One region of the Bradyrhizobium sp. CCGB20 genome, then DNA from elsewhere that is predicted to be linked to it. Evidence: predicted binding sites of a transcription regulator. Region 1 holds the regulator's gene; the other holds the start of a gene.
The links. The regulator LexA, encoded in region 1, represses DNA repair genes until DNA is damaged. The targets are predictions, from matches to a motif close to TGTTCNNNNTGTGTTCNG.
Positions count from the first base shown of each region.

Region 2: a site for LexA is predicted at 5,740-5,757, ahead of NLM15_RS10625 (PA0069 family radical SAM protein). Genes of this name have one in related genera too.

Region 1 covers NZ_JANADN010000001.1:5,150,689-5,158,586, forward strand. Annotated here, with positions in the region: gene NLM15_RS23800 (SDR family oxidoreductase) at 1-570, shown strand, start outside; gene NLM15_RS23805 (S41 family peptidase) at 641-1,978, opposite strand; gene NLM15_RS23810 (alpha-hydroxy acid oxidase) at 2,286-3,419, shown strand; gene NLM15_RS23815 (HAD family phosphatase) at 3,433-4,059, shown strand; gene NLM15_RS23820 (hypothetical protein) at 4,224-4,418, shown strand; gene glp (gephyrin-like molybdotransferase Glp) at 4,650-5,861, shown strand; gene lexA (transcriptional repressor LexA) at 6,038-6,739, shown strand; gene NLM15_RS23835 (hypothetical protein) at 6,950-7,150, shown strand; gene NLM15_RS23840 (hypothetical protein) at 7,342-7,776, shown strand.
Region 2 covers NZ_JANADN010000001.1:2,326,563-2,334,460, forward strand. Annotated here, with positions in the region: gene NLM15_RS10605 (glycosyl transferase) at 38-613, opposite strand; gene NLM15_RS10610 (RMD1 family protein) at 951-1,790, shown strand; gene NLM15_RS10615 (acetate/propionate family kinase) at 1,996-3,177, opposite strand; gene NLM15_RS10620 (phosphoketolase) at 3,182-5,569, opposite strand; gene NLM15_RS10625 (PA0069 family radical SAM protein) at 5,779-6,954, shown strand; gene NLM15_RS10630 (VOC family protein) at 6,978-7,433, shown strand; gene NLM15_RS10635 (ribonuclease HII) at 7,508-7,898, shown strand, end outside.

The sequences.
Region 1 (7,898 bases):
TCGAGCCTGCCGCGCTTGTCAGCAGAAGTGCGTGCGCGCTTTCCCGAGCTCAACGTGTTGATCGCCAACGCCGGCATCTCGCGGCCGGAGGACATGACGGCGGACGGCTGGGACGCCGGTGACGCAGAAGCCATCGTCCAGACCAACATTCTGGGCACGCTGCGTGTGACGGCGGCATTCCTGCCGCTCCTGAAACGGCGGCCGAACGCGACGGTCATCGCCACCAGCTCGAACCTCGCCTTCGTGCCGCGTGCCGACTTCCCCGCCTACTGTGCCAGCAAGGCGTTCCTGCATTCCTGGCTCCAGTCGTTGCGCCATCAGCTCCGCAAGATCCCGGTCGAGGTGCTGGAGCTCGCGCCGCCCTATGTGCAGACCGAGCTCACCGGCGCGCAGCAGGCAAGCGATACGCGTGCAATGCCGCTCGATGCCTACATCGCGGAGGTCATGCAATTGCTGGAGCTGCGCGTTCATCCCCGCGACGAAGTGCTGGTCGAACGCGACCGCGCCCGCCGCTGGGCCGAACGCGACGGCCGCTACGAGGCCACCTTTGCGGCCATGAACCCGAGCTGAGACGGGGTCCCAAAACGAATTCGCCCGGGAGCGGTCATCCGCTCCCGGGCGATATCTGGAATCGCAAGGCTTAGTTCGGCACCGCAGCCTTCGGCGCAGGCTTGGCGGCGACCGCATTCGCGGTCACGCCGTGCAGGAAGTCGTAGGCCGCGTGGAGGGCCTTGTCGTCTTTCTCTTCCGGCGGGACGTAGGATTGCGATCCCGTCTGCTCATTGCCGTCGGCGTTCTGCAGATGGCCGCGCATCTGGGATTCCGCCATGGTGTCCATCCGGCCCTTCAGCTCGGGCGGCACGTCCTGCAGGATCTCGATGTCGGGCGCGATGCCCTGGGCCTGGATCGAACGGCCCGAGGGCGTGTAGTAGCGCGCGGTGGTCAGCGCCAGTGCACCGTTGCCGGCGCCGAGCGGAATGATGGTCTGCACCGAGCCCTTGCCGAACGAGCGCGTGCCGATGATGGTCGCGCGCTTGTGGTCATGCAGCGCGCCGGCCACGATCTCCGAGGCCGAAGCCGAGCCGCCATTGACCAGCACGACCAGCGGCTTGCCCTTGGTGAGGTCGCCACCATGCGCGGTGAAGCGCTGGGTCTCTTCCGGATTGCGGCCGCGGGTCGAGACGACCTCGCCGCGCTGCAGGAATGCGCTGGACACCGAGACGGCCTGGTCGAGCAATCCGCCCGGATTGTTGCGCAGGTCCATCACATAGCCGACGAGCTTCTCCGGCGGGACGTCCCTGGAGATCGAGGCGATCGCCTTCTTCAGGCCGTCGGTGGTCTGCTCGTTGAACGAGGTGACGCGGATATAGCCGATGTCGCCGTTCTCGACGTGGAAGCGAACCGGACGCACATGGATGATCTCGCGCTTGATCGCGACGTCGAGCGGGGCGTCAGCACCCTTGCGCACGATGGTGAGCTTGGTCTGGGTATCGACTGGCCCCTTCATCTTGTTGACGGCCTGCTCCAGCGTCATGCCCTGCACGGCATCGCCGTCGATCTTGCTGATGAGGTCGCCGGACATGATGCCGGCCTTGGACGCCGGCGTGTCGTCGATCGGCGAGACGACCTTCACCAGGCCCTCCTCCATCGTGACCTCGATGCCGAGCCCGCCGAACTCGCCGGAGGTGGTCTCCTGCATCTCGGTCCAGGCCTTGTCGTTCATGTAGCGTGAATGCGGATCGAGCGAGGTCACCATGCCGGTGATCGCGCCCTCGATCAGCTTGGAATTGTCGGGCTTCTCGACATAGCTCGCCTTCACCCGCTCGAACACTTCGCCGAACAAATTGAGCCGGGAATAGGCATCATCCGCGCGCGCCGCCGCCCGTGCCGCCCATACTCCGCCGTGCGGGCTCGCTACCAGAAGGGTCAGACACGCTCCCGTGAGCGCGCCCAGGGGGAACAGCAGGTTTTTCCGCATGGATAGGCTGGCCTTCTTGCTCGGAGCTTTGCTTTGGGCTTGGGAAGCGCCATGCAAATGGCGATCCAGCCCGCTGTTCACAATACCATTCGGGTTTCTTCAAGGCCGGGACGCCGCGCTGGCCGGTACACTGTAAAAATCCCTTCGCTCTGGCCTAAACTTTTGGCAACGTTCCGAAACCGTTTCGCGCAAGGCGGGAATCGGCCGGCCCGCCCACGCCTCGCAGCTATGCGATTTTAGGATGGTTTTGGAGGGCCGGACGCGATAGGCGATGACAACAAGACTTCAAATTCTCGGGAGGACAACAATGAATGACGCGCCCCGCATCCGGCCGGAAAGGAACGTCGAACTCGGCGCCAGCAACGAGCCGTTCCAGAACCTGCACGAATTCATCCGGAAGGCGCGCATCAACCTGAACCAGAACGCCTGGGATTATATCGTTGGCGCCGCCGAGACCGAGACCACGATGCGCCGCAACCGCATGGCGCTGGACGAGATCGCCTTCCGGCCGCGCGTGCTGCGCGACGTCCGCGAGGTCGACGGCTCGGTCGAGCTGTTCGGGCGCAGGATGCGGCTACCGGTGGTGCTGGCCCCTGTCGGTGCACTGGAGATCTTCGATCCGGATGGTGCGGCGAGCGTCGCGCGCGCGTGCGGCACTTTCGGTGCGGCGCACATGCTGAGCTCGGTGTCCGAGCCCGGCCTGGAGAAGACCGCCAAGGCCGCCCCTGATGCGCTGCGGCTCTATCAACTTTATGTGCGCGGTGACGACGACTTCGTCGCCGATGTCGTCGCGAGGAGCGAGAAGAACGCCTACGCCGCCTTCTGCCTGACCGTCGACACCGCCCATTACAGCCGTCGCGAACGTGACATTGCCAAGCGCTATGTTCGCGAGAGCCGCCTGCGCGCCACCGGCGGCGACTACCAGAAGGGCCTGGAGTGGCGGACCGTGAAGATGGTCAAGGACAAGTTCAAGATCCCGCTCATCCTGAAGGGCATCGCCACCGCCGAGGACGCCCAGATCGCGGTCGATCACGGCGTCGAGTGGATCTACGTCTCCAACCATGGCGGCCGCCAGCTCGACCACGGCCGCGGCGCCATGCACGTGCTGCCCGAGATCGTCGACGCCGTGAAGGGCCGCGCCAAGATCATGGTCGATGGCGGCTTCTGCCGCGGCACCGACATCGTCAAGGCGATCGCGGCGGGCGCAGACATGGTCGGCATCGGCCGGCTGCAATGCTGGGCGCTGGCGGCGGCCGGCGAAGCCGGCGTGACGCGGATGCTGGAGCTCCTGGAGGACGAGGTGCTGCGCTGCCTCGGCCTTCTGGGCGCGACCTCCTTCGCCGAGGTCAACAAGTCCTGCCTGCATCAGGCGACCGCGACCAATGCGCCGAGCGTCTTCAGCGCGTTCCCGCTGTTCGACCACGACCCGTATCGATACTGAGCGAAAGGATGCAATGAGCTCGCTCTCCCCCGGCAGCGCGGATGCGCTCTTGTTCGATCTCGGGCGCGTGGTGCTCGACATCGATTTCTCCAAGGCGATCGCCTGCTGGGCGGGACATGCCGGCTGCAAGCCCGAGGCCATCGTCGCGCGCTATGTGCGGGACAGCGAAGCCTACCGGCTGCACGAGGTCGGCAAGATCAGCGACGAGGCCTATTTTGACTCGCTGCGCGTCTCGCTCGGGATCGGCATTTCGGACGCACAATTCCTGGAGGGGTGGAACGCGATCTTCGCCGGCGAGATGCCCGACATCGCCGAGTTGCTGCCGCGCGCGGCAAAGCAGATGCCGGTCTACGCCTTCTCCAACACCAACCGGCCGCATGTCGACCATTTCTCGAAGGAATATGCCGGCCTGCTCGGACATTTCCGCGAGCTGTACCTGTCGTCCAGCATCGGCCTGCGCAAACCGGATGTGGAGGCTTTCGACCATGTCGTGGCCGCGATCGGCGTGCCGGCGAACCGTATCGTGTTCTTCGACGATCTTGCCGAGAACATCGAGGGAGCGCGGTCCAGCGGGCTGACCACGGTGCACGTGACCACGCCCCGCGACGTCGGGAACGCCCTCAAGGCGCTCGGAATTTGATCCCGGGCCGGCGGCTACACGCCGCGAACCAGGCGTATCCGGAGCCTATTTTGCCCGGGGAGAGGAACCGAAGCCCTTTGTATATTTTTATACAGAGTTCCCGGAACGAACGCCTGCCTCAGGACTCATGACTCCGTTGGGAATTCTACATCGGACTTATCGTCGTGTTGGGCAAAACCTACCTCACCAAGCAGGCCTCTCTGCTGATGAAATTCGCCAGGACCACATCGGATTCTGAGCTTTCCGCCAAGCTGATCAGCAAGGCCGCCGACCTGAAATCCCAGGCCGACCCGTTGCCTGACAAGGATCAGGGCTCCGCGGCGCCGGATGTCAGTCCGTACAAGCAGCCGGGGACCTGACCGATGCTGGCCGTGGCTCTCGTCATTCTCGTCCTCGCCATGGCCATCCTCATACCGGTCTGTCTTGCCTTCCGGATCATGCCGCGGCGGACTTGACGTCTGCCCATCGCTGCAGAGCGGATGACGCAGGATAAATCATCCTGTGCGGCCGCTGCTTTGCCTCCGCGCGCGCGCTCGGCTAAGACTCTCGCCGCCGATTTGCCCGAACGGGCACAGCTGGAGTTTTCACCCGTGGCCCTGATGCCGGTTTCCGACGCGCTTGCCGCGGTGCTGGCGGGTGCAGAGCCGCTGCCTGAAGAGATGATCGCGCTCGACGCAGCCTTCCACCGCGTGCTCGCCCGCGACGTCGCGGCGCGGCGCACGCAGCCACCCCAGGCCATGTCGGCAATGGACGGCTATGCAGTGCGGGCGGCCGATGCGGCGAAGATCGATGCCGCGCTCACCGTGATCGGCGAGGTCGCGGCGGGCCGGCCGTTTGCGGGAACGGTGGGCGCCGGCGAAGCGGTGCGGATCTTCACCGGCGGCGTCGTTCCCGATGGCGCGGACGCGGTCGTGATTCAGGAGGACACGGTTGCGGATGGCAAGCGCATCACGATCACGGAAGCGGCCGTTACCGGGCGGCACATCCGCCCCGCTGGCGTCGATTTTCGCGAGGGCGACGTGCTGCTGCGCGAGGGCACCCGGCTGACCGAGCGCGATCTGGCACTCGCTGCCGGGATGAATCACCCTCGACTGCCCGTCCGCCGCCGCCCGAAGGTCGCGATCCTCGCCACCGGTGACGAGCTGGTGATGCCCGGCACGACGCCCGGCCACGGCCAGATCGTCTATTCCAACGGCTATGCCCTGCACGCGCTCGCCCGCAGCGAGGGCGCCGACACCACCGACCTCGGTATCGCCGCCGACACGCTGGCGGCCACCACGGCCGGCATCCGCCGCGCGCGCGCGAGCGGCGCCGACATCCTGATCACGACCGGCGGCGCCTCGGTCGGCGACCACGATCTGGTCCAGCAGGCGCTGCGGGACGAAGGCATCTCGATGGCGTTCTGGAAGATCGCGATGCGGCCGGGCAAACCGATGATGAACGGGCGGCTCGGCGCGATGCGTGTGATCGGCCTGCCCGGCAATCCCGTGTCATCCTACGTTTGCGGATTCCTGTTCATGGTGCCGCTGATTCGCGCGCTCGCGGGCCGTTCGGCGATTCATCATCGCCGCGAACGCGCGGTGCTCGGCCGCGACGTCGGCGCCAACGACCAGCGCGAGGATTATCTGCGCGCGCGCCTGGAGCTGCGCGACGACGGCACGCTCACGGCCGTTCCCGTCAACCATCAGGATTCCTCGCTGCTTGCGAATCTCGCTGCGGCACAGGCACTTCTCGTGCGCCCGCCGTTCGCGCCGAAGGCCGAAGCCGGCACGCCTTGCGAGGTGCTGCGGCTGCCCGTCTGAGCGCTTCGTTCGCGTGCGTTCCGCGAAGTTTGTGGCGTTCACGGTAAATTAAGCAGTTGCGGAACATGTATCGAACATATAGTGTCCGTTCATGATTTGTTTCGAGCATGCAGCGACTTATCGCTGAATTCAGCGTCTCGGAATCGAACGACATCAACCGGGGGATTTTGGTCGAGATGTTAACGCGCAAACAATACGAGCTCCTGCGGTTCATCAGCGAGCGACTGAAGGAAAGCGGCGTGCCGCCCTCCTTCGACGAGATGAAGGACGCGCTCGACCTGCGCTCGAAGTCGGGTATCCACCGCCTGATCACCGCGCTCGAGGAGCGCGGCTTCATCCGGCGCCTGCCCAACCGCGCCCGCGCCATCGAGGTGATCAAGCTGCCCGAGCTTCAGGCCGCCGCCGGCAGCCGCCGCGGCTTCACGCCGAGCGTCATCGAAGGCAATCTGGGCAAGGTGCGCACGACGTCCAGCCCGCCGGCGGACGACGGCGAGCGCCCCGTTGCGGTGCCCGTGATGGGCCGCATCGCGGCCGGCACGCCGATCGAGGCCCTGCAGACCCGCAGCCACACCATCAGCGTACCGCCCGACATGCTCGGCTCGGGCGAGCATTACGCGCTCGAAGTGCGCGGCGATTCGATGGTCGAGGCCGGCATTCTCGACGGCGACATGGCGCTGATCCAGCGCAACGAGAGCGCCGATACCGGCGACATCGTGGTGGCGCTGATCGACGACGAGGAAGCAACCCTGAAGCGCTTCCGCCGCCGCGGCGCCTCGATCGCGCTCGAGCCCGCCAATGCAGCCTATGAGGTCCGCATCCTGCCGCCCAACCGGGTGAAGATCCAGGGTAAGCTGATCGGGCTGTACCGGAAGTACTGAGACCGGACGTCCTGCTATCGGTGATTTGGCGCCTCTCGCGCACTTTTCGATCGGCATCGCCGATCCGGCATTGGAGCGGACGATTGTCCGCTTCCGCTGGATAGTCTTTCTGGTTTCGCGCAGATTATCCGGCCCCTCCTCCGGCGCTACATCCTCGGCACGTCGCACGAAGCAGCATTGCTTCGCGCCCTCTGGGTTCGAGGAGAAGTCATGCGCAAGATCATTCTGGGCACAGTCGCCGCGGCGCTGATCGCAGCATCAGCGTCGCAGGCCTTCGCCGCGCAATCGCAACACCATGTCCGCAAGGACGCCGCTGCGGGTAAGCAAGTCCGGAATGCCCCCAACGCCGTCGCGCAATCGTCGCGGCCGGACTGGCCGTATTCCGGCTGGTCGGCGCCGGCAGGGCGCTGACACACACGTCCGGAATGCGCGGGAGCAGGCTTTGTTCCTCATGGAGCCGGAAAAGATAATGTGATCGCGGCCTGCGGCGGCGAGCCGCAGATTTGCCTACAAGCGGGCAGACGCTAACATGCTTCCACTCTGATAGAGGCCTGCGCCTCGAGAAGAGACGCGGGTCGCTATCCCTGCAAGAGGAGCACCCGATGTGTGACTACAGCCTGCATGCCGTCGCGTCGCGTCCTGCTGAAGTCGGCGAGACGGTCGTCACGACAACCTTCCGCGGCACCTCGACGCGCGGTTTTGCCTCCGCGGCCGATCCGACCGTCGCGGTCTGCCTGCTGCCGGGAACGGAGCTCGCCTTCGCCGACAACGTCCGCTACGACAATCGCTGGATCTGGACGCGGACCGTGAACTCGCGCGTCGGCAAGTTCGGCAAGATCGATCCGCACATTCCCGATCGCCATCATGATGCGATCGAATTCCCCGACGGCAAATACGTGTTGGTGACGCAGCTTGTCGAAGGCCAGCGCGCGACAGTGCTGCAACTGCCGGTGACCCAGCCGGTCGGCGAGCGTGAGCACAAGCCGCAGATCACCGCCGAAAGCCGGCCGACCATCACCCGCCTGCCGATCGGCTGACACAGCCATCCCGGCCGGCGGGTCGGGCCAGGATTGAAATTGCCATCGCCGGCCGAGGCCGGCGAGATGGTATCGCTTGCATTCCGCGAAGCTCCATTGGACGGACCAAGCCGCTCCGCCTC
Region 2 (7,898 bases), 2.8 Mb from region 1:
CAAATAATTATTTGACTTTGGCAAGTATTTGGTGGCCTCAGCCGACCATGACGATCCGGCTGCGCAGCATGGTCCGGGACGAGCGGCCGAGCCGCCGGAGCAGCCGCGCCTCGGAGCGGCGGGCCTGGGGCGGGTAGCCGCCGATCCGGTCGTAATGATCGCGCGCGATCAGAAGTCCCTGGTCGCCGAGCGGACCGACGAGCTTGCGCGTCACGGCGCGGAGGAGGTCGCGGATTCCGGTATCCGCGTAAGGCGAGCGCGCATAGCGGAACACCGCCGCACGATCCCGGCCGCTGGTCGCGACGGTGTGGATGAACTGGGTGGTCTCGTCGATCCAGCCGGTTTCCAGCACCGCGCCGGCGGGGAGGAACATCAGCCAGGGCGAACGGGCCTGGAGCGCGCCGGCGGCGAGCGCAGCGCCCTGCGAGGATCCCTCGAAGCCGATGAATCGGCAGCCTGCAACGTCCGCAACGCGCTCGATGACGCCGTTGCGGGTGCCGTCGACCAGCAGCACTTCGCGGATGACGCCCGCGGCGGCACCGGGTACCAGCGCGGCGAGGGTTGCGACCGCCGTCTGCTCGACGCCTTCGGTCGGAATGATGACGCTCAGCATGATTGAGGCTTCAGTGTCTGCACTTCGGGAGAAGCGTAGCTCGTTATGAATGTGTCATAAACACGCGGCGCTGCCGAGTGCAACCTTTTGGCGGCGCTACGGCCAGCGATGGTAAACCCCGGGAGGCCTATCGCAGCCGAATGTGTTGCGCGCGAGGTGGTCATGTTGCCGAATGTTTCGGCGTATCTCGTTGTCGTGAGCTTCAAACGGGGGCTTTCTCCGCCGGTATGATCGGGGCGAGGACGGCATTTTTCCGCAAGGCTGCATCGGCAGTCTGACACAGACCTTACGGTGGGAAAAACGTGCAACCGCGCGCCGCGCAAAGTGAGATAGTCCAGTGACCGCAGATCAACTTCCCGTTGGCACAACGCCGACATCGCCGAAGCCGGACGGTGCGCCGACCTTGCGGATCCGCGCCGTGATGCTGGGCGAACGCATCAATCCCTCGGGGCTCGAGCTGGGTGCGCCGGTCTCCTCGACGCCGGCCGCCTTCCGCGTCCATGCCGGCCTTGCCGTGATCTTCCGCTACGGCGTTGTGGTGCTGATCGGCCTGCTCCCCTCGGAGGAGAAGGTGCTGATCGACAGCCTGAAATCCCGCGTCATCGGCGAGCTCAGCCCCTTTGAAGAGGAGATCGCGCAAGCGCAGCTCTGCAAGGATGAAAGCACCGAAGCGATCCAGCCGGGCGGGCCGATCAATCTCTCGAAGTTTTCCGACGAGCGGCTGCTGCTGATCGCGGATGCACTGGCCAAGAGCACGTCGCTGGCGCGCGACGAACGCCGCGTCGCTGCGGTGTTCGACGTTATCGAGCCTTTTGCGCGCGAGCTTGCCGAGAAAGGCCGCACCTCGCGCCGGCGCAAGGGCATCCTCCAGCTCATCGGCAACGCGCTGCTGGTCCAGCAGCGCGTCGCCGGCCGCGTCGCGGTTGCCGAAAAGCCCGATGCGCTCTGGGAGAAGCCGCAGCTCGACCGGCTCTATGCGCGTCTCGAAGACGAGTACGAACTGAAGGAGCGTCTCGACACGCTCGAGCGCAAGCTCACGGTTGTTGCGGAGACGGCCGATGCGCTGACCGACATCATCGACACCCAGCGTTCGTTGCGGCTCGAAATCGCGGTGGTCGTGCTGATTTTGATCGAAGTCGCGATCGGCTGTATCCAGATCTTTGCCGGGATTCACTGAGTTCAGCAGGCGAGATGCGCATGACTGTGCCCTCGCCCCTTGTGGGAGAGGGCAGCGATGCAAGAAGACACAAGTTCATTTGGGTGAGGGGTCTGTCTCCGCGCATTCATTTGCATGTGTGAGCGCGGACAGAACCCCTCATCCGGCGCTTCGCGCCACCTTCTCCCACAAGGGGAGAAGGGAAGATGCACCCGCCAATCGCGTCTCATCTCGTTCGCAGCACCGCCGCGCAATGCCGCGCGATCGTCAACTCCTCATTCGTTGGAATGACCAGCACATCGACAGTACTGTCACCGCCGCTGATCCGCTCGCGTCCCCCGTCATTCGCAGCGGCATCGATGCGCACGCCAAGCCAGCCGAGACGCTCGCCGATTGCTCCACGGATGTCCGCAGCATGCTCGCCAATGCCACCGGTGAAGACCAGGCCGTCGAGCCCGCCAAGCGTGGTCGCCATCACCGCAACCTGCTGCGCCGCGCGGAAGGTGAAGAGATCGACCGCCTCGCGCGCCGCAGCCTCACTGCTTGCGAGCAGTGCGCGCATGTCCGCCGAGATCCCGGAGACGCCGAGCAGGCCGGACTCGTGATAGAGCAGGTGCTCGATGTGCTCGACGGACATCTTCTCGTGCTGTTGCAGATAGAGCAGGACGCCGGGATCGATCGTGCCGCAGCGGGTGCCCATCACCAGGCCATCGAGCGGCGTCAGTCCCATCGTGGTGTCGACGCTGCGGCCATCGCGCAAGCCGCACAGGCTCGCGCCATTGCCGAGATGCGCGATCACGGTGTGCTTCGAGGCGAGCTCCGGCGCGATTTCGGCGAGGCGGCCCGCGACATATTCGAAGGAGAGACCGTGGAACCCATAGCGCCGGATGCCGCGCTCCTCGAAGCGCCGCGGGATCGCGAAGCGGCTCGCGGGCGGCTCAATGCTGTGGTGGAAGGCGGTGTCGAAGCAGGCAATCTGCGTCAGGTCGGGCTTGATCGTCCTGATGGTCCGGACCGGCGCCAAGCAACGCGGCTGGTGCAGCGGCGCCAGCGGCGTCAGCGCCTCGAGTCTCGCGTAGACGTCGTCCGTCAGCGTCACCGGCCCGGAATAGTCCGGGCCGCCATGAACGATGCGGTGACCCACGGCGCGCAAGCGCTGATCGCCAAAGCGGTCCTTTATGAAGCCGAGCATGTCGGCGAGCAGGTGACCTCCGCTCGCGTCCGCCGTCTCCCTCCGTGTCTCGAACAGGTCCTCGCCCGCGGGGCTCCTTACCACGAGCCGCGGTTTCGCCTCATGCTCGTCGAGGAGGCCCTTGCACAGCAGGGCAGGCTCGGTCGCTGCAATGTCGAACAGGCCGAACTTGATGCTCGACGAGCCCGCGTTGAGGACGAGGACCGACGCGGTCATGACGTCAACCGGTCTTGCCCGGCCAGACCCAGTCGCGCACCGCAGGCATGTCCTCACCATGCTCGCGGACGTAACGCGAATGCTCGATCAGTCTGTCGCGGAATTGCTGCTTGACCTGCGCGGCCTTGGCCGCAAGCCCGGGCACGCGCTCGATCGCCTCGATCGCGAGGTGATAGCGGTCGAGCCCGTTGAGCACGACCATGTCGAACGGCGTCGTCGTGGTACCTTCCTCGGCAAAGCCACGCACATGCATGCCGGCATGGTTGGTGCGGTTATAGGTGAGACGGTGGATCAAATAGGGATAGCCGTGATAGGCGAAGATCACGGGCCTGTCTGATGTGAACAGGCCGTCGAAGTCGCGGTCGGAAAGGCCGTGCGGATGCTGCTCCCGGGGTTGCAGCGTCATGAGGTCGACGACGTTGACGACGCGGATCTTCAGGTCAGGCAGCGCCTTGCGCAGCAGGTCGACGGCGGCGAGCGTTTCCAGCGTCGGCACGTCGCCGGCGCAGGCCATCACCACGTCGGGCTCGCCGTTGGCGTCTTCGTTGCCGGCCCAGGTCCAGATGCCGATGCCGGCATCGCAATGCGTGGCCGCTTCCTGCATCGACAGCCATTGCGGCGACGGCTGCTTGCCGGCGACGATGACGTTGATGCGGTTGTAAGTGCGCAGGCAGTGGTCGGCGATCCACAACAGCGTGTTGGCGTCGGGCGGGAAGTAGATGCGGACGATGTCGGCCTTCTTGTTGGCGACGAGATCGACGAAGCCGGGATCCTGATGGCTGAAGCCGTTATGGTCCTGCCGCCAGACATGCGAGGTCAAGAGATAGTTGAGCGAAGCGATCGGGCGGCGCCACGGCAGATGCCGCGTGACCTTCAGCCATTTGGCATGCTGGTTGAACATGGAATCCACGATGTGGATGAAGGCCTCGTAGCAGGAGAAGAAGCCGTGCCGTCCGGTGAGCAGGTAGCCCTCGAGCCAGCCCTGGCAGAGATGCTCGCTCAAAACCTCCATGACGCGGCCGTCCTGTGCGAGGTGCACGTCGTAGGATTCGATCGGCTCCATCCAGACGCGTTCGGTGGCCTCGAACACCGCGTCGAGCCGGTTCGACGCGGTCTCGTCCGGACCCATGATGCGGAAGTTGCGCTCTTGCGCGTTGAGACGGATGACGTCGCGCAGGAATTTGCCGAGCTCGCGCGTCGCTTCCGCGGTCACGCCGCCGGGCTGCGGCACCTCCACGGCGAAGCTGCGGAAGTCCGGCAGCTTCAGCTCCTTCTTCAACAGACCGCCATTGGCGTGCGGATTGGCGCCCATGCGGCGGATGCCGTCGGGCGCCAGCGCCTGTAGCTCGGGGATGAGCGCGCCGTTCTTGTCGAACAGCTTGTCCGGCTCGTAGCTGCGCATCCAGTCTTCGAGCACCTTCAGATGCGCCGGGTTTTCGCGGCAACTCGCAACGGGAACCTGATGTGCGCGCCAGAAGCCCTCGACTTTCTTGCCGTCGACCTCTTTCGGGCCGGTCCACCCCTTCGGGCTGCGCAATACGATCATCGGCCAGCGCGGCCGTTCGACCGTCCTGCGCCCGTCGCGAGCGTGCTGCTGGATCGAGCGGATGCTGGCAAGCGCGACGTCGAGCGCGTCCGCCATGGCTTGGTGCATCAATCCGGGATCGTCGCCCTCGACGAACAGCGGCTCGTGGCCGAACCCGCGGAAGAGATCGCGGATCTCCTCGTCGCGCATCCGCCCGAGCACGGTCGGGTTGGCGATCTTGTAGCCGTTGAGATGCAGAATCGGCAGCACCGCCCCGTCATGGGCGGGATTGAGGAACTTGTTGGAGTGCCAGGACGCCGCGAGCGGACCGGTCTCGGCCTCGCCGTCGCCGACGACGCAGGCGACGACCAGGTCGGGGTTGTCGAATGCGGCGCCATAAGCGTGCACCAGCGCGTAGCCGAGCTCGCCGCCTTCGTGGATCGAGCCCGGCGTTTCCGGCGCCGCGTGGCTCGGAATGCCGCCAGGGAAGGAGAACTGTCTGAACAGCTTGCGCAATCCGTCCGCGTTGCGCGGGATGTCGGGATAGATCTCGCTGTAGCTGCCTTCGAGATAGGTGTTCGCCACCATGCCCGGCCCGCCATGGCCGGGGCCGCAGATATAGAGCACGCTGACGTCGAGCGCGCGGATGACACGGTTGAGATGGGCGTAGATGAAGTTGAGACCGGGTGTCGTGCCCCAATGTCCGAGCAAACGCGGCTTGATGTGCTCGGGCCGCAAGGGCTCGCGCAGCAGCGGATTGTCGAGCAGATAGATTTGCCCGACGGAGAGGTAGTTGGCGGCGCGCCAATAGCGATCGAGCAGATCGAGGTCGTTGCTCGCCGCACGCGATTTTTGTTGATTTGTCATGTTCATGCCGACCTTCCCCAGCGATTGTCACCAACTGTGTTCCGCGACGATTGATCCCTGTCCGGCATCGAACCGGATTGCCGCGACGGCCATGTTGCGTGAGGTCAAAGGACCGAGCCCGAAATTTGGGCGGCTACTGTGCATGGGGTTGTTCCCACGTTTTTTGTTTGCGTTCTTGATTTGTTCCTTTCTCGTGCTATCTTGGCTTCATGAGTCCAGCATCCTCTCATGCTCTCAAGCACCCGCCGGTCACGGCGCCCTCCGAGCCGGCGGGTGCGGACTCTGATTTTCCCGCCGATTTTCCAGAACTTGGCGTCGCCATCGACCGCGCGCGCAGGCGAGGGCGGGGCGCTCAATCCAATGCCAGCGGCCGCTTTGAAGCCGAGGCGCGCGTCGCCTTCGACGATGGCTGGCAGAGCCTGGAGGAGCTGCCGCCGTTCAAGACCAGTGTCGGCGTCGACACCTCCCGCAAGGTGATCACCCGCAACGAATCCCCTGACATCGGCTTCGATCGCTCGATCAATCCCTATCGCGGCTGCGAGCACGGCTGCGTCTACTGCTTCGCGCGGCCGACGCATGCCTATCTCGGCCTGTCGCCGGGGCTCGACTTCGAGTCCAAGCTGTTCGTGAAGCCCGAGGCGCCGGCGCTGCTCGAGAAGGAGCTCGCCGCGCCAGGCTACGAGCCCCGGATGATCGCGATCGGCACCAACACCGATCCCTATCAGCCGATCGAGCGCGAGCGCAAAATCATGCGCGGCATTCTCGAAGTGCTGGAGCGCGCCAGCCATCCCGTCGGCATCGTCACCAAGTCGGCGCTGGTGGTGCGCGACATCGACATTCTCGCGCGCATGGCCAAGCGCAACCTCGCCAAGGTCGCGATCTCGGTCACCTCGCTCGATCCGAAGCTCGCGCGCACCATGGAGCCGCGGGCCTCGACGCCGCCGAAGCGGCTGGAGGCGCTGAAGCAGCTTTCGGAGGCCGGCATTCCGACCACCGTGATGGTCGCGCCTGTCATTCCTGCGCTGAACGATTCCGAGATCGAGCGCATTCTCGACGCCGCCGCCCATGCCGGCGTCAAGGAAGCCTCCTACGTGCTGCTGCGGCTGCCGCTGGAGGTGCGCGATCTCTTCCGCGAATGGCTGATGGCGAATTATCCGGACCGCTACCGCCACGTCTTCACCCTGATCCGCGACATGCGCGGCGGCCGCGACTACGATGCGAAATGGGGCGAGCGGATGAAGGGCACGGGACCGATGGCCTGGACCATCGGCCGCCGCTTCGAGATCGCCTGCGACAGGCTCGGTCTGAACAAGCGGCGCTCGAAGCTGACGACGGATCACTTTGCAAGGCCGAAGCGGAACGGCGATCAGCTCAGCCTGTTCTGATCGGGAAGTGGAAGAGGCGTTGCATGAGCAAGGAACTCACCGTGCCGGTGCCGCGGCTCACCGTCATCACCCTCGGCGTGAGCGACATTCGCGCCAGCATCGCCTTTTATGACGCGCTGGGTTTCTCGCGCCGGCTGAAGGCGACCGGCGAGGCCGTCGCCTTCTATGATACCGGTGGTCCGGTGCTTGCCCTGTTTCACTGGGACAAGCTCGCGGCAGACGCCAAGCTGCCTGATGATCCGAGGCCTGCGACCTTCCGCGGCATGACGCTCGCATGGAACTGCCTGACACGTGAGGAGGTCGATGCGGTGCTGGCCTTCGCGCTCGGCAAGGGCGCGAAGCTGCTGAAAGCGGCGCATGAGACCGATTACGGCGGCTATTCCGGCTATTTCGCCGATCCCGACGGCCATCCCTGGGAGGTCGTGGTCGCGCCGGGCATCGAGGTCGGTGAGGACCGGCGGGTGCATCTGGCCGAGTAGGGCTCGTCTGAATAACGGGAATTGCGAGGGGTTCCCGGTTGCGCCGGCCGGGCTGCTTGCGCACGATCCCGGCCATGATTCGGGACAAGTCCGCCAAGAAGCCGGCCAAAGACGCGCCAAAGAAGGACGCCGCAAGGAAGGCAGCGCCCGCGAAGGCGGCCAAGCCTTCCGCCGTCAAGCCTCCCGCCATCAAGGCCCCGGCCGGCAGGAAAGGTATCATCGCGATTGCGCCGCCGAGCTTTCGCCGCGAGCGCGCGCTGATCAAGCGCGGGGTCTGGCCGGTCGCTGGCTGCGACGAGGCCGGCCGCGGGCCGCTCGCCGGACCCGTGGTGGCCGCCGCGGTGATTCTCGATCCGGACCGCATTCCGCGCGGCATCGACGATTCCAAGCGCCTGACGGCCGAGGAGCGGGAAAGGCTGTTCGACAAGATCTGCGCCACCGCGCAGGTCTCGGTCGCCGTCGCCT